Regions from separate parts of the Rothia sp. 11273D007AR genome, predicted to be linked through region 1. Evidence: riboswitches for the same ligand, from Rfam matches in the RefSeq annotation. Region 1 holds a riboswitch; each other region holds the start of a gene.
What was found. Region 1 has a riboswitch for S-adenosylmethionine ahead of ACED88_RS07260 (ABC transporter ATP-binding protein). Riboswitches for the same ligand answer to the same signal wherever they lie in the genome.
Positions count from the first base shown of each region.

Region 2: another riboswitch for S-adenosylmethionine. It lies ahead of ACED88_RS03290 (nuclease PIN); the one in region 1 lies ahead of ACED88_RS07260 (ABC transporter ATP-binding protein).
Region 3: another riboswitch for S-adenosylmethionine. It lies ahead of ACED88_RS00425 (O-acetylhomoserine aminocarboxypropyltransferase/cysteine synthase family protein); the one in region 1 lies ahead of ACED88_RS07260 (ABC transporter ATP-binding protein).
Region 4: another riboswitch for S-adenosylmethionine. It lies ahead of ACED88_RS03245 (methionine ABC transporter ATP-binding protein); the one in region 1 lies ahead of ACED88_RS07260 (ABC transporter ATP-binding protein).

Region 1 is NZ_JBPPWJ010000010.1:100,616-106,327, forward strand. Features, by position in the region: gene ACED88_RS07245 (TetR/AcrR family transcriptional regulator) at 1-149, opposite strand, end outside; gene cls (cardiolipin synthase) at 291-1,790, shown strand; gene ACED88_RS07255 (LLM class flavin-dependent oxidoreductase) at 1,886-3,352, opposite strand; SAM riboswitch class IV at 3,461-3,561, opposite strand; SAM riboswitch class I at 3,763-3,856, shown strand; gene ACED88_RS07260 (ABC transporter ATP-binding protein) at 3,861-4,667, shown strand; gene ACED88_RS07265 (aliphatic sulfonate ABC transporter substrate-binding protein) at 4,676-5,712, shown strand, end outside.
Region 2 is NZ_JBPPWJ010000004.1:78,306-84,017, reverse strand. Features, by position in the region: gene ACED88_RS03295 (DEAD/DEAH box helicase) at 1-1,060, opposite strand, end outside; SAM riboswitch class IV at 1,211-1,338, shown strand; gene ACED88_RS03290 (nuclease PIN) at 1,374-1,589, shown strand; gene ACED88_RS03285 (plasmid stabilization protein) at 1,586-2,017, shown strand; gene ACED88_RS03280 (SDR family NAD(P)-dependent oxidoreductase) at 2,229-3,002, opposite strand; gene ACED88_RS03275 (cell division protein PerM) at 3,115-4,941, shown strand; gene ACED88_RS03270 (hypothetical protein) at 5,136-5,549, opposite strand; gene purN (phosphoribosylglycinamide formyltransferase) at 5,661-5,712, shown strand, end outside.
Region 3 is NZ_JBPPWJ010000001.1:90,600-96,311, forward strand. Features, by position in the region: gene ACED88_RS00410 (hypothetical protein) at 1-43, opposite strand, end outside; gene ACED88_RS00415 (hypothetical protein) at 48-1,085, opposite strand; gene ACED88_RS00420 (S9 family peptidase) at 1,094-3,277, opposite strand; SAM riboswitch class IV at 3,416-3,533, shown strand; gene ACED88_RS00425 (O-acetylhomoserine aminocarboxypropyltransferase/cysteine synthase family protein) at 3,655-5,001, shown strand; gene metX (homoserine O-acetyltransferase MetX) at 5,016-5,712, shown strand, end outside.
Region 4 is NZ_JBPPWJ010000004.1:70,339-76,050, reverse strand. Features, by position in the region: gene purH (bifunctional phosphoribosylaminoimidazolecarboxamide formyltransferase/IMP cyclohydrolase) at 1-16, shown strand, start outside; gene ACED88_RS03255 (substrate-binding domain-containing protein) at 245-1,945, opposite strand; gene ACED88_RS03250 (TetR/AcrR family transcriptional regulator) at 2,176-2,724, shown strand; SAM riboswitch class I at 2,882-2,972, shown strand; gene ACED88_RS03245 (methionine ABC transporter ATP-binding protein) at 3,067-3,879, shown strand; gene ACED88_RS03240 (methionine ABC transporter permease) at 3,872-4,534, shown strand; gene ACED88_RS03235 (LLM class flavin-dependent oxidoreductase) at 4,567-5,712, shown strand, end outside.

The DNA.
Region 1 (5,712 bases):
CGGGGGCTGACCCCGGCAGCTTCAGCGATTTCGTCGGTAGTGGTGGCTTTGAGGCCCTTCTCAAGCACAAGCTTGAGCGCGGCCTCGTGAATCGCGGTGTGGGTTCGCTCCCGGCGCTGCTGGCGCACGGACTTCTCGGGTTTCTTCACACCACCAGTCTATTGCAGAGGTGCAGAGAACCTAAGCTAGGTGAGATATTACGGGCAGGGTACGAGCATCGCGCGTAGAGAGCTTTCTGACTATGTGGACAAGCCCCACCCCGCACTCGGACCCCGGGTAGACTTAGAAAGGTGAACTTCAGCCTACCTTTTCTCGATATCACGAACCTGCCGGATTGGCTCTCGATAACCCTGGTCGTTATCGATATCCTCATCCGCATCACCGTTATTTTCTGGTTGCCCTACAACCGTAAACCGGTGGTCGCGCTCGGCTGGCTGATGGCGATTTTCTTTATTCCCTTCGTGGGCCTGTTTGCTTTCTTGATTTTTGGTTCCAACCTGGTGCCCCGGCACCGCCGCAGCCGCCAGCGCAGCATGAACCAGATTATTAAGGACTCCATCGAGGGGGACGACGCCGTGCTGGGCGGCCCGGAGCTCTCTGAGCCTGCGCGGGTGGCAGCTAACCTCAACTACAAGCTCGGTGCCCTGCCCCTGATTGGCGGCAACGACTTCGAGCTACGCCACGACAACAATGCGGCCCTGCAGGAAATCGCCGAGAAAATCGACCAGGCTAAGAAGTACGTTCACTTCGAGTTCTATATCACCGCCCTTGATAGCACCACTGAGCCCCTCTGGGATGCCCTGGTGCGGGCCCACCAGCGCGGTGTAGCGGTCCATGTACTCATCGACCATATCGGCTCCCGCAAGTACCCCCGCTGGAAGGAACTCCAGCGCAAGCTCAACGATGCAGGGGTGCCCTGGCGGCTCATGCTCCCCCTCAAACCCTGGAAGGGCCAGTGGCAGCGCCCCGACCTGCGTAACCACCGCAAGATCGTGGTCATCGACGGCGAGCTGGCTTTCTCCGGCTCCCAGAATGCTATCGATAGCACCTACAACCTCAAGGGCAACATCAAAAAGGGCCTAGAGTGGAAGGACCTCTCCTTCTTCTGCACCGGCCCCGTGGTACACGAGCTCAACGCGGTCTTTGTCTCCGACTGGTACGCCGAGACCAAGGAACTTCTGCTCGATGAAATCGACGCCGACATCGAAGCCCACGACGAGGCAGGGCAGGAGGGCCAGCGTCCGCTCGCCCAGATTGTGCCCTCTGGCCCCGGGTTCGAAACCGAAAACAACCTGCGCCTGATCAACCACCTGATTTACAACGCAGAAGACCGCATCACTATCTGCTCGCCCTACTTCGTGCCCGAAGAGACCCTGCTGCAGGCTCTGACCAACATGGCACTCTCGGGTATCGACGTGACCCTGATTGTCTGCGAGAAGGGTGACCAGTTCCTGCCGATTATGGGGCAGCGCTCCTACTACGAGCAGCTGCTCCGCTCGGGTGTGAACATTCAGCAGTACCCCGGCCCCACCGTGCTGCACTCCAAGTTCATGATTGTGGACGACGAAATCACCTTCATCGGCTCATCCAACATGGACCCCCGCTCCTTCGCCCTCAACTTTGAGGTCTCCACTTTTATCGTGGGCAAGGCTATGGTGCAGGAACTCGAAGGCGTAGCCCGGGACTACATCTCCCGCTGCAAGCGCCTGCGCTACGACGAGTGGGTCAACCGCCCCAACCACCAAAAGGTTGCCGAGAACCTCTGCCGCCTGTGGAGCGCCCTGCTCTAACCGTCGGCACGGCTTAAAGAAGATAAGGACGCCGCCCCGCACTCCCCTGCCCGTTGGCAGGAAGGTGCGGGGCGGCGTCCTTACAGCGCTAAGACCTAGTGGCCTGCGGCCTCAGCCTTCTCAGCGTTCTCAAGCGCCAGCTTGAGGAAGTCACGAGCCGGGGTGTCGGCAGCGGAGGGCTTACCCGCGTAAGCACCGCGGTACTTGGCAGCCGGGTGGCGCTCGTCCACGTACTTGTTACCCTCACCAAAGAGGCTCTCGCGCAGGGTAGAGCCCTCATAGGCGGTGCGGTAGCGGCCGCGCTTCTGCAGCTCGGGAACAACGAACTCAACGAAGTCCTCGAAGGAGCCGGGGGAAACGTGGTAGGCCAGGTTGATGCCGTCCAGGCCGCCCTCGTCAATCCACTTCTCCAGCTCATCGGCAACAGTCTGGGGAGAACCCACCAGAACCGCACCCATACCACCGGTGGCGCAGTGCTCGGCGATGTCCTTGCGGGTCCACTCCTTCTCCTTATCCTGCAGGGTGAAGGGGGTCAGGAAGGACTGAATCGACTCGGTCTCAACGTACTTGAGGGCCTCGTCCTCATCGAACTGATCCAGGTCAAGGCCGCTCCAGCCGCCGATGATGCCCTGGGACGCCTCAACGTTCTGGTACTTGAGGTACTCAGCGTACTTGGCCTGAGCCTTCTCATCGGTCTCGTCCACAACGACGGAGAGCATAGCCAGAATCTTCACGTCATCGCGCTTGCGGCCGGCCTTCTCAGCCTCAGAACGGATACGCTCGGTCAGCACCTTGGTCAGGTGGGGGCGCAGGGCGGTAATGAAGATAGCCTCGGCGTGCTGGCCCGAGAAAGCCTGACCGCGGGAGGACGCACCGGCCTGGAAAATCACGGGGGTGCGCTGGGGTGAAGGCTCGGTCAGGGCGATGCCGGGCACCTGGAAGTACTTGCCCTTGTGCAGGATGGGGTGAACCTTAGAGGGGTCAGCAAAGACACCGTTTTCACGGTCGCGGGGCACAGAGCCGTCCTCCCAAGAGCCTTCCCACAGCTTGTAGCAGACGTCGAGGAACTCTTCGGCAATCTCGTACCGCTCATCGTGGTCAATCTGACCGGGCAGACCCTGGTTCTCAGCAGCAGACTGAAGGTAGGAGGTCACCACATTGAAGCCCACGCGACCACCGGTCAGGTGATCCAGGGTGGAGTAGGAACGGGCCAGAGTGTAGGGCTGGTTGTAGGTCACAGCGGCGGTCACGCCAAAGCCCAGGTGCTCGGTGACAGCGGCCATAGCAGAAATCTGCAGGAAGGGGTCACCCACAGGAACCTGGGCGCCGTCCTTCAGCACGGGAGCTACTGAATCCTTGTAGACATCGTAGACACCCACCACGTCAGCGATAAAGACAGCGTCAAACAGACCCTTCTCGCAGACCTTGGCCAGGTCGGTCCAGTACTTAATGGTGTTGTACTCATCCGCACGGTTACGGGGGTGACGCCACAGGCCAAAGCTCTGGTGGCTGGTAGTGGTCATATCGAAGGCGTTGACGACGATGCGCTTCTTCTCGGTCATGAACCGGGCCCTTTCACAGGTGGTGCTTGGCCCTCCGCGCCCGTGCTGCCGCCGGCGTCCTTACCCAAAGGAAAAGGCGCCGAGCCTTCGCGAAGGTGGCGCCTGGGTGCGCCGTACTTGCATTACTGCCTGATCCTCATCTGGGGCACCCCGCTACGGGAGAGGGTTGCCGCCCAACTAGCCAGAGCTTGACGTTGGGACTCTTGATCTTGAGATTTAGTGTAGCCCTCACAGCCCGCCAAGAGGCAAGCATCTGAGGCTACGTTTCACATTGTGGCACGTGTTGAGCAGTGTTACGCTCACCTGCGAGTTCCGGTCAGTTTCACCCACTGCGTCACACTCGTAACCAGGCGAAATACCGCGTCATACTCTTGCCCGGTTCCAACAAACGCCCCTAGCGTTGAAAGCGTTAACCATCCAGAGCGACCGAGAGACTTGGCTCAACGACGTCGCAGCAACCTCCCTCCACCAGGGGTCGGTGCTAACGCCAAGAGACGATGGAGAAAGCATGAGCGCACCCACGCTAGAACGCACCCCCACCACCCTCACAGCCTGCGAAATCGACTTCAATGCCGTCGGCAAGACCTTCATCGGCGAGCGCGGGGAGACCCGCACCGTCCTTGAAAACGTTTCTTTTACCGCCTACCCCGGTGAGATTATTTCGATTATTGGTTCCTCGGGCTGCGGCAAGTCGACCCTCTTGCGGGCTGCTGCCGGCCTGGGGGCAGCGACCGCCGGTACCGTCACGATTGACGGCAGCCCGGTACGGGGTCTCGATTCCCGTGTGGCTATTGGTTTCCAGGAGCCGCGCCTGCTGCCCTGGCGCACCGTTGAAAAGAACGTGGCGCTGGGTCTGCCCAAGGGTACCCCCAAGGACGTTGCCCGCGAGCAGGTTGCCCGCCTTCTGGACGTCGTGGGGCTGGCAGACTACGCCCAGCACCGCCCCCGTGAGATTTCCGGTGGCATGGCTCAGCGCGCCTCCCTGGCCCGGGCGCTGGCGCGGAACCCCGGCGTCCTGCTGCTGGATGAGCCCTTCGGCGCCCTTGATGCCCTCACCCGCATTAACATGCAGGATCTGCTGCTCGATATTCATGCCCACGACCCGGCCACCGTCCTGCTGGTCACCCACGACGTGGAAGAAGCCCTCTACCTCTCAGACCGGGTGATTGTGCTGGGTAAGCCGGACCCCGCTGCGCCCGCGACGATTGCCCGCATCGTGGAGGTGCCCGATCACCGCCCGCGCGACCGCGGCAACCCCGCGCTCTCGTCCCTGCGCAAAGAACTTTTGGCCGAACTCGGCGTTGAAGAACACTAGGAATACACATGTCACTCATTTCTCGTCTCACCACCACCTCTGCCCTGCTCGCAACCGGCACCCTACTACTGACCGGGTGTCTGGCAGGGGAAAACGCTTCTACCGCCGATACTTCTGCAGCAGCGGGCGACACCACCGTCACCATCGACTACGCCACCTACAACCCGCTCTCCCTGATTATCAAGGAAAAGGGTTGGCTAGAGACCGCCCTGCAGGAGCAGGGTAAGGATGTCGAGTGGGTACAGTCAGCCGGTTCGAACAAGGCTAATGAGGCCCTGCGCTCCGGTGCGATTGACGTGGGTTCCACCGCGGGCTCAGCTGCCCTACTGGCTCGCTCTAACGGCTCACCCATTCAGGTGATTGACCTCTACTCCCAGCCCGAGTGGTCAGCTCTGGTAACCCGCACCGACACCGGTATCTCATCGGTGAAAGACCTGGCCGATAAAAAGGTAGCCGTCACCAAGGGCACCGACCCCTACTTCTTCCTGCTCCAGGCTCTTGAAGAAGCAGGTGTGTCACCCGATGAAGTCACCATCGAGCAGCTACAGCACGCCGACGGCCGCACCGCCCTCAACCAGGGCACCGTAGATGCCTGGAGCGGTCTTGACCCCATCATGGCCAGCGCCGAAATTGAGGACGGCAACACCCTCTTCTACCGCAACGTCGACTTCAACACCTACGGCTTCCTGAACGCCACCGAGGACTTCATCGAGAGCGACCCCGAAGCCGCCCAGACCATCGTTGACGTCTACGAATACGCCCGCGACTGGGCACTCGCCAACGAAGAAGAGGCCGTGCAGATCCTGGCAGACGGCTCCGGAATTGAGCTTGAAACCGCCCAGGTCGTCTGGGGCCGCACCTACCTGGATATCGACAACGTGCCCGGCGACAAGCAGCTCGCCGTGCTGGAGAAGGTCGGCCCCTACCTGGTTGAATCCGGCGACGTTGCCTCACAGGGCGAAGTAGACACCGCCCTGGGCAGTATCGTCAACGACACCTTTGCCCAGAAGGCCGACCCCGCCCGCATTTCAACCCTGGTGGCTGA
Region 2 (5,712 bases), on a different contig from region 1:
CCCAGCGGAGCAGGGGAGTCAGGCGCAGGGCATCGGCGGACGACCCCCGCTCGGGTACCGGTTCAAGGGCCAGTTCAACCTGGGGAGCGCTCGCGATAGTCAGACCGGTTTCTTTGCCGTCTAAGAGGACAGACAGACCCACCTCGCTAGCAGATTCCAGCATCTGCCAGAGCAGGGAAGAATCCACATTCGAGATAGAAGCCCAGTCGCGGTGGGAGGAATAGATGGACTGGGAGCCCCGAATCACCGCGTAAAACTCATTGAACCAGGCCGCGTGCTCGGGGAGCAGACCGGTTCCTGCCGACCCGGCGGCAGAGCCCGAAAACTTCTCCCAGCTCAAACCGCCCTTAATCCACTTGCCGCGGGCCCCCATCATCAGGGGCCGGGCTTCAAGCGATACGCGGGGCGCCCCGATGTTCTTGGTCCACCCGTACTTACCGGGCACCACCAGACGCAAATCAAGGGCACCGGTCACCCGGTGATTGCGGCTATCGTAGCTGGGGCGGGCAGCAAGAGAGTGGGCCAGGGACCGCCGCCAAGCCGGCAGGGACTGCCCAGCCCGAGCACCGGCGTCCGCCTGCTCTTCGGTACCGGCACTCGCCTGCTCACCCCGGTGTTCCCGCAGCAAATCCGCGGCCCGCTGCAGGCCCACCGTATCGGCCATCTCCAGGATTTCCTGTACCTTCTCGTCGGTGCTCGCTGTGGTCTTCCAGGTACTTGAGGATGCCGTCATAGCCCGCTTGGCCTTGGCCGTACGGTCGATTGCGGTCAGCATCAGCGCCACCGCGTGCTTGCAGTTGTGGGCCACCGGGCAGGAACAGGTCGCCGAAAAAGCATAGGAGCCTGCGGTGACCTCCGCGGGGAAGGCCACCCTCGCGGTGTAGGGGGCAGAACCCGAGCCAGCCACCTGCCCCTCCAGCACCCGCGCCTGCTCGTCATAGGTGTAACGAATGACGTTACCCTCCCGCATATACCGCTGCCCCCGCGTGTAGGCACCAGAGCCCACCTGCCGAATAATGGCGGGGGCTGTCACCGGGATTTCAGGGAAAGAAGTAGACACAGGCGCACCTTCACAACAGAGCAAATACCTAGTCTTCTAGCGTATCGCACCGCCTTACCCACAGTGCCCACGGGCTGGTTCGTCACAGTAAGAAAAATTTCTGAGACCGGTGTTTACAGAAGCGCCAACAGCGGGTTATGCTTTTACCAGCTTCAAGAGATTCAACTGTCAAGCTCCGACTTTGGTTGAACGCCAACCCCATGTTCACGGGTGGCTCGGATGACGAAGCGGTCTGCATCGCGCATTTCGGCGCTGTTTGGTGCAGGCAAGAGCAAGTTTCGAAAGGAATGCGCACTTTACGCGCAACGACGGCATGTCAAACGCTCGACCTCACGCCCACCGTCCTCACATCACCGTTCAGAAGAACATCTCTGCTGCCTCTGTACCCGCCCGCGGCGGCTACACCGCAATGAGCATCCAGGACTACACCCGCATCTCCAACGAGCGCAGCGAATTCCTCAACTTCCTGCTGGCCCCCAACCCCAGCGGTATCCCTGCAACTGAGTACGGTGTTCTGAAAGCTGCATGAGCCAGGTAGGTCTGCTTCTCGATTCCGATGTCCTTGCTGAGATCCGCAAGGCCAACCCGCACCCGCAGGTAGTGAACTGCCTGCGCCGCCGCTCCTACCGCACCATGTACATCTCGGTGCTCAGCCTCGGTGAACTCAAGGGGCTTTACCCCTACCCAGAAACCGAACGCTGGCTCGCTGAGCTCATGGATCGTTTCGACTCTCACGTACTAGAAGTCGATGCGAAGGTATCACTGGAGTGGGCCGGACGCCACGCCGAGAAGCATCTCCACCTGGTGGGTGGGCAGCGCCCCGCCCCCCTCGCCACAGCAGCCCTTGAGGGCCTGATGGCTGCCACCGCGACCGTCCACCAGCTTGAGATTATTTCGAGCAAGGCCGAGATTTATAAGTCCTGGGGCGTCCCGGCGGTGGATCCCTGGGAAGACTAGAGCCCGCAACATAGGTTCCACAGGCTCACGCTCGATGGAGCCCAGCAGATTCCGAGCGCGCGAGGAAACAAATCTGCGGGCGGAATAGGCGCAAGCCTGACCCTCACGCCCCGCCTAACGGCGGATTCCGTTCGCTCTTGCGTGCTCGCGCGCTCGCACCCGCTCACTTCATCCGAGCCAGCAGCTTCGCTGTGAGCCTGCGGAACCTTATCTAATAGTCTCGCGTTCTCGCTATCGCAGCTGCCACCAGCCGGCGGGGTAGCACCCGTGCGGCTGCGACCGTTAGTTTGTAGGGTAAGGACGGCACACAGATCGGCTTACCTACCGTGACCGCAGCGATACCTTCGGCAACAACCCGTTGGGGGCTCAGCCATAAAAAGTCCGGTAGGCGGGGCTCGCCCTGGCCCATGGCGTCGTGGAACTCTGAGCGGGTTAGACCCGGGCATAGGGCCGTTACATGGATACCCCGATGTGAATACTGCAGGTGGGCCGATTCTGAGGCTACCACGAGGAAACGTTTAACCGCTGAGTAGGTGCCGCCGGGGGTAAAGGCTGCCACTGATGCAACGTTAATAATGCGGCCCCGCCCGCGCGGCAGCATGGCAACAATCGCCGTGTGCATGAGCTGGAGCGGGACCCTGGCCAGTACGTCGACCTGGTCTAGGTGGCGTTCTACGGGTGCTGCATCAAAGCTCTTGCCGAGACCGAAACCCGCGTTGTTGACCAGTATCTCAACGGGGCGCTCAACCTGCTGTAGGCGCTTAACTAGGCGGGCGACGTCCTGCTCCACCAGCAAATCGGCAGGGATTACCTCAACATCTACCGCGTACCTGTCGCGCAGCTGGCCTGCTAGGTCTTCTAGAGTCTCGACCCGCCGGGCGGTGAGTACCAGGTTGTACCCGGCTGCTGCATACTGGCGGGCAAACTCGGCGCCTATACCTGCCGAAGCGCCGGTGATCATCACATACGAAGTTTCACTGCTCATGGCTCCCACTCTACAGCCGGGGCGAGCTGGGCCGGTTATCTTCACCGCACTCTTACCCTGTATACCGGAGCCATCAGGCACACAACAGAGAAACATGACATGATGAAAGACGATGAATACCACCGCTCACCCCAAACGTTCCCTCCCTATGCCCCTGTGGCTGCAGGGCTCAGTTGAACTTGCCCTCGTTGCGCTGGCCTCTTACCTCACCGTCGTCCTGCTTCTGGTGGCGGTCTGGTACACCAACGGCTTCAACAGCAGCGGTACCCTAGCCGGTGCTGTCTCTGTGGCCGGGCACCTGTGGCTACTGGTTCACGGCGTTCCCCTGAACATGAATATCCCCGAGCAGGGGGTCTTCTCAGCGGTGACCGGAACCATGAGCCTGGTACCCCTGGGCCTCACACTGATCCCCCTAGCCCTCTGTTACCGCTCCGGCCGCCGCCTGGCCCGCGCCAGCTACGAGGGCCAGTTCTGGCAACCCCTGGCCGGTGGTCTTCTCGCCTACGCCGTGGTGGGCGCCGGGGTGAGCCTGCTATCCACCAACGACTTCTTCTCCACCTCACCCGTCCTTGCCGCACTGGTACCCCTCTGGGTAGCTACCCTGGGCATCATCTTGGGCGGGTACGCCGAATCGCGCTCGCTAGCCGCCATGATCGGTGTGAACGCGGCTGACTGGGTGAAGAAATTCAGCCAGTATTCCCGCTGGGCAGGCTCCTACGTCTGGGCCCTGCTGAGGGCGGCCCTGGTGAGCGTACTGGCCTTTGTAGCCGGTGGCGCCCTGCTGCTGGTCGTCACCCTCTTCTGGCACTGGGACGACGTGGTCTCCCTTTATCAGACCCTGCACGCTGGTGCCGTCGGCGGCCTAGCCCTAACCCTGCTGCAGCTGGGTCTGCTCGTGAACCTGGTGGTCTACTCCATGGCGTGGAGCTCCGGCGCGGGCTTTGCCCTGGGCACCGGCACCTCCGTTGACCTGACCGGCACCAACGTGGGGGTCATGCCCTCCCTGCCGGTGCTGGGGGCGCTGCCGCACGCGTCCGAACCCTGGGGCTACCTGGCCCTTGCTGTGCCCCTAGCCGCAGGTGCCCTGGGCGGCTGGTGGTTCTTCCGCGAAGGTGAAAACCACTTTGACGAGTGGCTTTCCCTCAAGATTCGCTTCCGCTGGCTGTCCTGGCCCCTCTCTACCCTGGGGCTTGCCGTCCTGACCTTGCTGCCGACCTTCCTGCTGACCACCCTGCTGGGTTGGGCCGCTAACGGGTCACTGGGGCTGGGACGCTTCACGGCTATCGGCCCGCACCCCCTCATCTTTGGGGCCTTCTCTGCCGTGCTGCTGGCGGCCGGTACCATGCTGGGGCTGGGCCTTGCCCACCTGCTGGTGCGCGACACCTCCGGTGAACTGGAGCGCTTTGCCCAGGCCAAGCCCACCCGCGAACAGAAGCGTGCCGCCCGCGCCGAGGCTAAGGCCCAGAAGGCAGCGGCCCGCGCCCAGCGCAAGGCAGAAAAGGCAGGGGCTGACCAGCCGGACGCCGCCCAGCCCGATACCGAGCAGGCCAGTCAAGAGCAGGAAGAGACGGATTCTCAGGACGCGGGTGGCAAGACCCCCGCAGAGGGTGGGTCGGTTGCGGCCTCCAGTGAGAAGGGCGCCGCTGCGCTGGCGCTGGCCCGCATCATGGCTGACCGTGAGCAGACCCAGCCGGCCGAGAGCGACGAGCCGGCCGAGAGCGATGAAGCTGCTCCTGAGACTGAGGAAGTAGCGCCTGAAAACGAAGCTGAAGAACCCGCATCTAGCGAAGCAGAAGCAGAGGCTACACCCGAGACTGAAACTGAAGAACCCGCTGTGCCCTTCCGGCCCGTGGTGAAGCGTCCTAAGTCCCTGCGTGCCCGCCGCCAAAAACGACTTGAAGAGCTGGCAGAAGGTACGGGCAAGGACACTGAAGATTAGTAAGAGGTGGCCCAGACTCGCAGCGAAGCTGCTGGCTCGATGGAGTGAGCGGGTGCGTCAGCACACAAGAGCGAACGGAATCCGCCGCAAGGCGGGGCGTGAATCGCCCTTGTGAGCGATAGCGAACCGGGCGAGAGGGCCGGCAGCGAGCGTGAGTCTGGGCCACCTTTGCGTATAAGGTAACTACTCAAAACCTACTGCCCCATGAGCTGCTGCAGCAGGCCGTCGCTCATTTGCGAGGTGCACTGCTGCTGGCGGCTCAGGGTCACAGCCTGCTGCAAGCACTCCGCATAGGCGATGGTGGCGTCCACAAAAATCAGCTGAACCAGCGCGGCGAAGCCCAAAAAGAGCGACCAGAGCATCACCATGACCATGAGTACCACCGAAAAAGCGGGGAACTTAGCCCTCGCCATTTTCACCAGGGTCACCGTGGCAAGAGTGAAAGTCAGTACCGCTAGAGCTGCTGTTACCGCGGCAAACCAGCCCGGGTACGAGGTGCTAGCCACCGTAGCAACCATCGCCAAAAACGACAGGCGGGACCACACCTTGATATTCTCAAGCACACGGTCAGAGGGCAGCTGGGTGGAAGGACGCACGGTGTCAGACATACCTACCACCTTACCGCGCCCTGCCGCCAGCCTCGAACAGCGCAAACTACCGGTGTCTCAGCATAAAAACGCGGCAGTGTGTTGGCGCTCGCATACGATAAACTTTCCTGTATGCGCATTGTGGTGATGGTGTCCGGATCGGGCACAAATTTACAGTCCATCC
Region 3 (5,712 bases), on a different contig from region 1:
TCACCAGGTGGGTCGTGGAATCGGTGCCGGAAGATGAAGACATGGTTTTAGTGGGAGTTCGAGGAGTCGAGAGGGGAAGGACGCACGGAGGTGCCCTCGTGGTAGTGGCTGACAGCTCCATCATGGTCAGATTCCCAAAAGTAGGCGAAGACAGTGTCTTCGGCGATGGGGAAGCTCATAGAGTAGCGGAGCTGAGCGGGAAGCTCTATCACTTCGAGCAGGTTTTCATCGCGCATGGCTTGGGACCAGATTTTCTGGTGCATATTGGTGGGCGGGGCATCGAAGGTAAGGGCCAAGCTGGTGTTGAAGCGGGCCGGCGTAAAAGGCCCTAGAGAAGCGTAGTTGAACTTCTCTCGTTTACGGAGCATGGGTTCGATATTGAGGTCGATCCGGTAGCGGATCTGGTGTACCTGTCCGTAGCGAATAGGGTAGGGCGTCCTGATGGCTAACTGCCACATGGTGTTGTCCTGGTGATGGATATGGGCGCGTTCATGCTCGTTCATAGAGATGAGTTCGCCACCTTCAACAAGGGTGGCGGTGGAATCTGTGGACTCGAAGCGTGGAGAGATGAGGGTGAGCTCATCAACTTCAGAGCGGATAATCTCGGTGACGATGAAGTGGCGCATGAACCCGAAACGGTCGACATGGCCGTCCATCAGGGTGGAGAGCGACGTGTAGTTGCGGGTGTCAATGGTGCGTTCGGCGCTGGTGAGGGTCTCTGCCCGCTGGGCGAGCTTTCGGCTGAGGCTGTGGGTCGAGAGGGCACGCTGGAGTTCTCTTGCCTCGGCCGCTGTGAACTCGAAGGCCGTGATGAACATGTGGGCGGTGGCGTCCGAAATCGCTTCGCCGTTGAGGGCGCGCGAGACCCGGTCTTTGATGGTGGCCGGGTCGATGTCCTGGTCGAGGTAGTCAGAAAGCTCGTAGGCGATGAAGGTGGCTACGGCTCGTTGGTTGATGGAGTTACCCCGGCGTCTTTGCACGTGCCGCATCCACTTTTCCCGGTAGGGCGGCTTATTCAGCAGGGAGAGCAAGATTTCGTGGGGGACGCGCGGGGTGAGATCTACTAGATCAGCGGACGGGGGCATGAGCGGGTTTACTCCGTGACGCTAGTGGCACCCAGGTGGGTGAGCAGGAAGGAGTAGTCCCAGGCGATTTCGCGCCAGGCGGTGTAGCGGCCTGAGCCGCCACCGTGGCCGCCGTCCATCTCAATTTTGAGCAGGGGAGTGGGGGAGGCCGGGTCAATGGTTTCGCGCAGGGCTGCTACCCACTTGGCCGGTTCAACGTAGAAGACGCGGGTGTCGTTGAGGGAGGTAACAGCTGCAATGGCCGGGTACTTGACGGGGCGGATGTTTTCGTAGGGGGTGTAGGACTTCATGTAGTCGTAGACCTCCTTATCGGTGATGGGGTTGCCCCATTCTTCCCATTCCAGGGCTGAGAGCGGCAGGTTGGGGTCGAGAATGGTGGTGAGGGCGTCTACGAAGGGGACCTGGGCCAGGCAGGCTGCGTATTTTTCGGGAGCCATGTTGACGACGGCGCCCATGAGCAGGCCGCCGGCTGATCCACCCATGATGCCGATACGGGCAGCGTCCACCCAGGCCTGGGAGGCCAGGAAGTCGGTGGCGTCGATGAAGTCGGTGAAGGTGTTTTTCTTGGCCAGCTTCTTGCCCTCGGTGTACCAGGCACGGCCCATTTCGCCGCCCCCGCGGATGTGGGCGACGACGAAGATGACGCCGCGGTCCAGCACGCTGAGGCGGGCGGTGGAGAAGTAGGGGTCCATGGAGGACTCATAGGACCCGTAGCCGTACTGAATCAGGGGGTTTTCCTGGGCCTTATCGAGGTCGGCGCGGTGCATGACGGAGAGCGGAATCATGGCTCCGTCCGCTGCCGGTGCCCACATGCGGTAGGCGGTGTAGTTCTCGGGCTCGTAGCCGATGACGGGGGTGCGGCGGCGCAGCACGAGGTCGTCGGTATCGGGGAAGTAGTCGTAGACGCTGCTGGGGGTGAGGTAGGAGGTGTAGTTCAGGCGGATAACCGGAGACATGATGTTCACACCGGAGAAGGCTGACGTGTAGAGCTCTTCGGTGAAGCCGCCGGGCTCATAGAGGTCAATGCCCTGGGGGTGGGCAGAAGCCACCTGCTCCGCGAGCGCGGTACGCGGGGCCACAAACACCTTGACGGTGGTGTTCTCACGGGCCATCAGGACCAGATGGTTGCGGGAGAACTTGAAACCCTCTAGGCGGACGTCCGTGCGGTGGGGCACCAGGGGAATCCAGCTGGCCTTGAAGTCGGCAAAGGGTACGTACTCTTCCCGCAGGGGAGCCAGCACGATTTCGCCGTTGGGGGCCTCGTGGTTGTGGCCGATGACCAGGTAGCCGGTGCCCTCCACATCGATAACGTCGGTGGAGTACTCGATGCCGGCGTCCCGCTTCATGATGAGCGTGGGCTCTAGCTGGCCCAGCTCGTGGATGTTAATAATGCGGGTCTCTGAATACTCGGAGTTTGAAGAGGTAATGACCACGTGGGTTCGGGAGGACGACATCCCGGCTCCCAGCCAGAGCCCGTTGTCGTCCTCGCGGTAGAGGGCAAAATCTTCAGACGCACTGGTGCCGATAGCGTGGGCACGCACCTCATAGGGGCGCCAGGACTCATCGGCTACCGAGTAGATCAGGTGCTTAGCGCCGGAGGCAAAGAAAGCACCAGCGAAGACGTCCTCAATCTTTTCCTCCAGAATCTCACCGGTATCGAGGTTCTTGAAGTACTGGGTGTAGCGCTCGTCGCCCGAGTCATCAACACCGAAGGTCAGCAGGGAGCCGTCGCGAGTGACCTGGAAGGAACCCAGGGAGAAAAAGGCCATGTCGCGGGCAAACTCGTTGCAGTCCAATACGACCTGCTCGCCGTCAAGCGGCTCACCGGGGCGGACGACCGGCGGCTGGTAGCGCTCTTCAACGCTGCCCTCTGTGAGGGCGGGGACGCGGCACATGACCGGGTACTGCTCACCGGCAACCGTGCGGTTAAAGTACCACCAGGCCCCGCGGCGCGAGGGCACCGACATATCGGTGAGCTGGGTGCGCCCCTTAATCTCTTCAAAAATAGCGTCCCGAAGGGGCTGCTGGTCTTCTGTGACCGCCTCGGTAAAGGCGTTCTCAGCGCGTAGATACTCTAGAACCTCGGCGCTTTCCTTATCGCGCAACCACTCATAGTGATCAACAAAAGTATCACCGTGATGGGTGCGCTCAACGGGTACACGCTTGGCAAGAGGAGGAGTCAGAGACATCATCAGCCCTTTCGTAAAAACTCGCTTCCCACCATTCTAAATGACGCTCATAGAACGTAACGTACGCAATACAAGGACACATGCTGAAACTTTAGAGCCCTTTCTTGACGGTCCCCGGGTGAGCCAGCCAGACTAGAGACAGGTCAAGAGAACCAGCGCTAAGCCCCAGCTAGCTGGTCGGCAACCCTCCACTCGCGGTGGGGTGCCCTGGGTGATGACCGGGCGTACCCACCGAGAACCAGGTACGCAAGCGCGGGACCGATGTGCCTCTATCTTCTGCGAGGGCATCAGATTCTTTTCCTCCTTACCCGGGCGGAAGATACGGCATGCGGCCCGTTTCAACTGAACACTGAAACAACGACCTCCCTAGGAGTAACCGCATGACCACCGAGAACACCGTTCCCACCCCCTCCAATCCCACCGGCTGGAAGTTCGAAACCCAGCAGATTCACGCAGGCCAGGAACCCGACGCGGCAACCGGCGCCCGTGCCCTACCCATCTACCAGACCACGTCCTTTGTCTTCAAGGACTCCGCCCAGGCAGCAGGTCGCTTCGCCCTCTCAGAGCTGGGCCCCATCTACTCCCGCATCAACAACCCCACCCAGGAAGCCGTTGAAAACCGTATCGCTGCCCTCGAAGGCGGCGTCGGCGCCCTGCTGCTGGCCAGCGGCCAGGCAGCGTCCACCTTCGCAATCCTGAATATCGCCGGTGCCGGGGACCACATCGTTGCCTCCCCCTCCCTTTACGGCGGCAGTTTCAACCTGCTCAAGTACACCCTCAAGAACCTCGGTATCGAAACCACCTTCGTTGACGATCCTGCTGACCCCGAGTCCTGGCGAGCAGCAGCCCGCGAGAACACCAAGGCCTTCTACGCAGAAACCCTGCCCAACCCCCGCGGCGACGTACTCGACATCGAGGCTATCTCGGGTGTAGCCCACGAGGTCGGTGTGCCCCTCATCGTTGATAACACCATTGCCACCCCCTACCTGCTCAACCCCATCAAGCACGGCGCTGACGTGGTTATCCACTCAGCCACCAAATACCTGGGCGGCCACGGCACCTCGGTCGGCGGCGTCATCGTAGACTCCGGTAACTTCGACTACGGCGCCTACCCCGACAAGTACCCCCTCTTCAACCAGCCCGACGAAAGCTACCACGGCCTGGTCTACGCCCGCGACCTCGGCGCGGACGGTGCCTTCGGAGTCAACCTCTCCTACATCCTCAAAGCCCGCGTCTCCCTCCTGCGCGACCTCGGCTCCTCCATCTCACCGACCAACGCCTTCAACATCGCCATCGGCCTTGAAACCCTCTCCCTGCGCGTAGAACGCCACGTAGAGAACGCCCTCAAAGTCGCCCAGTTCCTCAAAGACCACCCCCAGGTCGAATCGGTCACCTACTCCGGCCTGCCCGATTCCCCCTACTACGAACTGGCCCAAAAGTACCTGCCCAAGGGTGCTGGCGCCGTCCTCGGCTTCACCCTCAAGGACGCCGACGCCGAAACCGCCCAGAAATTCGTGGACTCCCTCTCCCTGCACTCCCTGCTGGTCAACATCGGTGACGTGCGCTCCCTGGCCGTACACCCGGCGTCCACCACCCACAGCCAGTCCACCACCGAAGAGCTTGAAGCTATCGGCATCAACCCCGCCTTCATCCGCCTTTCGGTAGGTATCGAACACATCGACGACATCCTCGCCGACCTCGAACTCGGCTTCACCGCCATCCGCTAAGGAAAGGTAGCCCAATGACGACCGCCCGCCCCGCTGAGACCACCCCCAACCGTACCGACGGCGTCCTCACCTACGCCAAAGTCGGCGACCTGACCCTCGAATCAGGGGCAGTGCTGCCCGACGTCACCATCGGCTACGAAACCTGGGGAACCCTCAACGAGGCGGGCGACAACGCCATTCTGATCCTGCACGCCCTGACCGGTGACACCCACGTCTCGGCAGGGCGAGTAGGGGCGGACGCCAGCGAGCAAGACCGCGCCTACGCCGAAGCCGCCGGGTGGTGGCCCACCGCCGTCGGCCCCGGCCGCGTGATCGACACCGACAAATACTTCGTCATCTCACCCAACATGCTCGGCGGCTGCTACGGCACCACCGGCCCAGCCTCACCCGCCCCGGCCAGTATCGACCCCGAACAAAAACCCTGGGGCTCCCGCTTCCCCCTCGTTACCATCCGCGACGGCGTCCGCGCCGAAAAACGCCTGCTCGACCAGCTCGGCGTTACCTCCCTCCACCACGTCATCGGCGGCTCCCTCGGCGGTGCCCGCGCCGCCGAATGGGCCGTCACCTACCCCGAGCTCGTCCGCTCCTGCGCCGTCATCGCCTCCGGCCCCGCCGCCACCGCCGAACAAATCGCCTGGGGTCACATGCAAAACCTGGCGATCCGCCAAGACCCCGCCTTCGCCGGCGGTGACTACTACCCAGGCCCCGGTC
Region 4 (5,712 bases), on a different contig from region 1:
TCACTTCTTCCACTAGGGCTTCCAAACGAGTTAGGTTAGCTTATTCGTGACGAAGATAGGGCAGGCTCATGCTCGCTGCCGACCCTCTCGCAGGTTCGCTGACGCTCACGCGCGATTCACGCCAGCCCCGGAGCCAGCAGCTTCGCTATGAGCCTGCCCTATCTTTTCGGGAACCAAAATGCTTATAAAAGTCCGCCCCTCCACATACGGAGGGGCGGACTTTTATCGTGCTATGTGAAGAACCCTACTGCTGCGCAGCTGCGTCCGAGACGCCGGTGAGGGCTTCAGTGAAGATGCGCTGCACGTCGGTGGGGGAAGACGCCATATGGGCCTCGCCGCCGACGCTCTGGGCGATGGTGGTCAGGGCGTTCATGTCGGCGTCCTCAGAGATACCGATCATGATGATGAAGACCGGGTTAGCAGGGTCCTGCTCAGCCTGAATGGTAGAAATCAGTTCTTCCTGGCTAATTGAACCATCATCAAAGTTTTCACCGTCGGTCAGTACAATCACGGCATTTACCGAACCGTAGGCGTAGTTCTCCTTAGCGGAGCGGAAGGCAGCCAGGGTGGTGTCATAAAGGGCGGTGAAGCCGTTGGGGTCAATGGTCGCGGCAATACCCGAGCCAGCCTCCTGTAGGAGCACCCGCTGGGTCTTACCGTCTACGGTTTCTTCAAAGCCGCGCACAGGTACCAGCTCCTGGTAGTCAGAAACAGAACCGTCGGGCAGAGTAAGGTCACGAGAGAACTTCCACAGACCCATAGAGTCACGGGCAGGGAAGAGCTGGGAGCCAGCTAGCACAGATTCAACGGTGATATCCATGCGGGACTTATCGGTACCTTCTACCGGCTGCAGCATGGAACCCGATGCGTCGAGCACCACCAGAGCATTCAGCGGCGCAGACTGCAGAGAGTAAGAAGTCCAGACCTGGGTGAGCACATCCTGGTTGCTGGGAGTCAGCTCCGCAAAGCTACCGACGCTGTACTCGCCTTCTAGCTCCTGGCCGTCCGCTGCGCGCAAGCCAGCAGCTGCCAGGGCCTGCTTGCCGTCCTCGCTACCCATGAAGTCGATAATCTGCTGGGCAGCCTCATCGATAGTGGTGTTATTGCTGGAGGACGCCTGGTAGAGGGGGTAGTTGAGAGCAAAGGAGCCGTCGCCGGGCACAGTCGCGGTCAGCCCGGAATCTGCGTGGGCTGAGGCATAGGCTGCGTAGTCAGCCTCGGTGACGATCGCGGCGTCCTTGGTGCCATTATCCACATCGGTCAGCAGCTCGGTGGCGCTCTGGGCAGCCTCGGTTACACCGATGCTCTGGGCACGCAGGGCGGTGCCGCCGGTGAGGTCCTCAACGCTAACGGTACCCGCTGACGCCTCAGAGATACCCCCGAGCAGGGCCGCGAAAGCGCCGGAGTCCTCCTTGGGGTCACCCATGCTGACGGTGTTTTCAGCCTTGAGGGCTTCGAGCCAGGTGCCGTAGCTGGTGTTATCTTCTGACACGATGACGCCCGGGGTCTGGGCAAGGGACTCCGCAAGGGGAGTCAGACCGGTATTAGCTTCGCTCATGGCCAGCTCAGCGCGGGTGGTGGAGTCAGGAATCCAGAGGTTGGTGGTTGCTGTGCCGCTGGTTGACTCGGTGAGTACATCGCTGGCGGTCTTATTGGTGGTGATGTCGAGGGTGATACAGGTGTCCTCGTCCACGGGCATAGCCTTCAGCGCTGCTGCCATAGGTTCGGTGGTGGCCACGGTGACAGCCTGGGTGGTTGAGCAGGCAGCCGGAACGGTCTGGCCGCTGGTCGTTGACTGTTCCCTATCAGAGGTGATGTTGGTGTAGGCGATAGCGCCGCCGCAGAGCAAAATCACGGCTGCAGCGCCGGTTGCAATCCACTTGCGGCTATTCTTCTTCTGCTTCTCAATACGCTCTTGACGGCGCGATTTGGCGGTGTTCACCATGGGGTGGGTGCCTCTTCCCTAATGCTGTGCGGTGGGGTGTGCGAGCGGGGGTCCCTCAGCAGGTGCGACTGATGAGGCACTCGCATGCGCGGCTAACTACTGCTGGGTAGCGCCGCTGGTTCGCCCTTTAGTGTAGCAAGAAAGGGGTGTTGGTGACGGGGTTTATAGGACGGTGGCGGCGGGCTGCTGTGCTTTAAAATGGGAGGGTGCCGAAAGTCAGTGAAGAGTATATGCGTTCCCGTCGTGCCGAGCTTGTTGCGGCTGCCCGCGCTGTGTTTATGCAGAAGGGGTATCAGCAGGCGTCGATGAGCGAGGTGATTGCGGCCTCGGGCTTATCTGCCGGGGCGATTTATAACCACTTTTCGGGGAAAACCGAGATTATGGCTGCGGCTGCCCGGGTAGACCTCTCTCAGTTTGAGGCGCGCAGCGATGAGCTGCCCTGGGAGTTTGTGGAGCGCTGTCTGGTGACCCTGCGGGACGACGAGCAGCTCACGCGTTTTTTGGCGATCACCTGGGGTGAGGCCGTGACGGTACCTGAGGTCGCTGAGGTCGTGGATGAACAGCTGGGCCTCTTGCGCTCCCGCGTGGTAGCGAGCTACCGGGCCTGGGCTGAGACCGAACTCGATTTTTCCCCCTCGGAGCTAGAAACCTGGTTACAGATGCTGGGCTCGGCGGTGCTGTCTGTGCTGACCGGCTTTGTGGTGCAGGCCAGCACCGTGCGCGACTTTGACGCCGAAAGCTACTTCGAATTTGCCCGCACCATTTTGCGGCAGGCCTAGCCTCCCTTTTTCCTGCGCGGACGCCGGTGAGCTGCTCACCGGCGTCCGTTTGTCTTTGTTGTTGCATAAGGCGTCATAAAAAGTAAGACAGGACATATTAGGTCGCACAAGGTTAAAAAGTTGGTACAGCTTTCGCCTAACCCATAGGCTAGCAACATCACCATCAAGAGCGACCGAGAGATCTGGCTCGAAGACGTCGCAGCAACCAGCCCTACCGGGCACGGTGCTACCGCCAGAACCGATGGGTTCTCCGTTTCTCTCTGAAATACACCCACCCCTGATGCTATTCAGTGAGGCGGGATCCCCCTCGCAATACTGCACTAAGTCATTGCAAGGAGACATATGATTTCATTACGGGATATTAGCGTGGAATATACCCGCGGGTCTGAAACGGTTCGAGCCGTTGACCGCGTCAACCTTGAGATAGCCCCCGGGTCTATTCAGGGCATCGTAGGGTTCTCTGGCGCGGGTAAATCTACCCTGCTACGCACCATCAACCTACTTGAACGCCCCACCAGCGGCACTGTAACGGTCAACGGTCAAAATCTCACCGATCTATCGGCCTCACAACTACGCCAGACCCGCCACAACATCGGTATGATTTTTCAGCATTTCAACCTGGTCGCTAACCTCACCGCCGTGAAAAACGTAGAGCTCTCTCTTAAGTTCGCAGGTATCCCACCGCGAGAACGGCGAGCGCGGGCACTGGAAGCTCTCAACATCGTTGATTTAGCCGATAAGGCTGACGCGTATCCAGGTCAGTTATCTGGCGGCCAGAAGCAACGCGTTGCTATTGCCAGAGCGCTAGCAACAAAGCCAAGCGTCCTCCTCTGCGACGAGCCTACGAGCGCCGTTGACCCGCGCACCACAACCTCTATCCTCCAGTACCTACGCACGATTAATGCTGAGTTGGGCATAACCACCGTAATTGTCACCCACGAAATGAACGTCATCAGGGCTCTAGCCCATAACGTGGCTGTACTTGAAAATGGCCAGCTGGTAGAACGCTTTGACCTTTCCCGTCTTCTAGATCCAGCCTTCACCCCCACCAGTGAAATCGGGCGACTGCTACAAAACGACGACATCGTGCTTACAGACCCGACCTCACGTGTGCCCCCAGCGAACGCCCTTCTACAGGAGCTAACCCATGTTTGAGCGAATTATCGAAGTTTCACCCGAAATCTGGCTAGCCCTGGGGCAAACACTCATTATGTTGTTGGTGGCTATTCCCCTGGCAGTCCTCTTCGGAACCCCTCTGGGAATCTTGCTCTACCTCATTGGTCCCAAGGGACTGCACCACAAGCCCATCCTCCACAAGGTTCTTGACACAGCCGTCAACATCGTGAGGTCCTTCCCTTTCCTCATTCTTCTTATTGCAATCATCCCGTTCACCCGTCTACTGGTAGGCACCAGCCTCGGTACCGCCGCAGTCTGTGTACCTCTTACCATCAACGCTATTCCCTACTTTGCCCGCTTTGTCGAACAGAATCTCACCCAGCTAGGTGACGGAACCGTTGAAGCGGCTCTTGCCATGGGCGCAAAAGCTCGACACATCATTACCGACGTCCTCCTTGTAGACGCCCGCCCTGCCCTGGTCACATCAATCACCATTATGACCGTCAGCTTTATCTCATACTCAGCTATGGCAGGCCTGGTAGGCGGGGGAGGCATCGGCGACTTCGCGATTCGCTACGGCTACTACCGCTACGAAACACCGCTCATGATTGTCGCCATCCTGCTCATGATTGCCCTCGTCTCTCTCGTACAGTTCAGCGGTTCTCGCCTATCTCGAGCCCTCGACAAGCGCTAAAAATAAATTTTTCACAGTCCAAGGGGACACCTATGTCAAAAACACACACCCCCAACCGTAAACGCCTGCTCTTGAGTGCTTTCGTTATGAATACTGGAAGCCACATCAGAGGTGGTCTCTGGCGACACCCCGAAGCCGAACAGCACCGATTCAACGAACTTGCTCTATGGCAAGATTTAGCCCGCCAGCTCGAAACAGCAAAGTTCGATGCCCTCTTCTTAGCTGACGTTGTAGGCGTCTACGGCGATTACGGCGGAAATAGCGACGCACTGATCCAAAAGGGACTGCAGATACCGTCAAACGATCCGCTCGTTCTAGCGTCTGCGCTTGCCGCTACTACGGAGCACCTGGGTCTTGCTATAACCTCATCCACCATCCAGGCCCACCCCTTCACCTTCGCGCGTCAGCTCTCGACGTTGGATCATCTGAGCGGGGGCCGAGTAGCCTGGAATATCGTTACCAGTGCCCTCGAAAATGCCCACCGTAACTTTGGGGCAGAAACAATCCCTGAACACGATAGCCGCTATGACGAAGCTGAAGAATACCTAGATGTGGTGTATAAGCTGTGGGAAGGGTCTTGGTCGCACAACGCCCTGAAACTAGATAAAGAATCTGGGATTTTTGCTGACCCAACTGGAGTGAGGCCTATCAACCACAGAGGCAAGCGATACTCTGTCGATGGACCTCATCTAGTAGCTCCTAGCCCGCAGCGTACTCCTTTCCTTTTCCAAGCAGGCAGCTCCCCTCGAGGTACTCGCTTCGCTGCCCGCCATGCTGAGGCTACCTTCATTTTTGCCCCTAACCCGGCTCACGCTGCTAAGGTTTCAAGCCGGTTAGAGACGGCAGCTGCTGAAGTAGGACGGAAGCGGGAGGACATCAAACTCTTTGCTGGTCTGTCCTTTACCGTGGGCTCTACTGAGGAAGAAGCTCACCGAATTTATGAGCAGGAGAAAGAATACCTGGATCTTGAGGCAATCATTGCCCACATCGGAGGTAGTTTAGGGGTCGATTTCGGTGGAGTTCCCCTAGACACACCGCTGGGTGAGATCCGTACTGAGGGCTCCGTCGGACTGCTTGAAGCAATTGCCGATTCGGTACCCGGCGGCAACCCTACCCTTGCAGACTTAGCCCGCTATCGGGCTGAATCCCAGCACATCGTAGGTAGTCCGGAACAGATT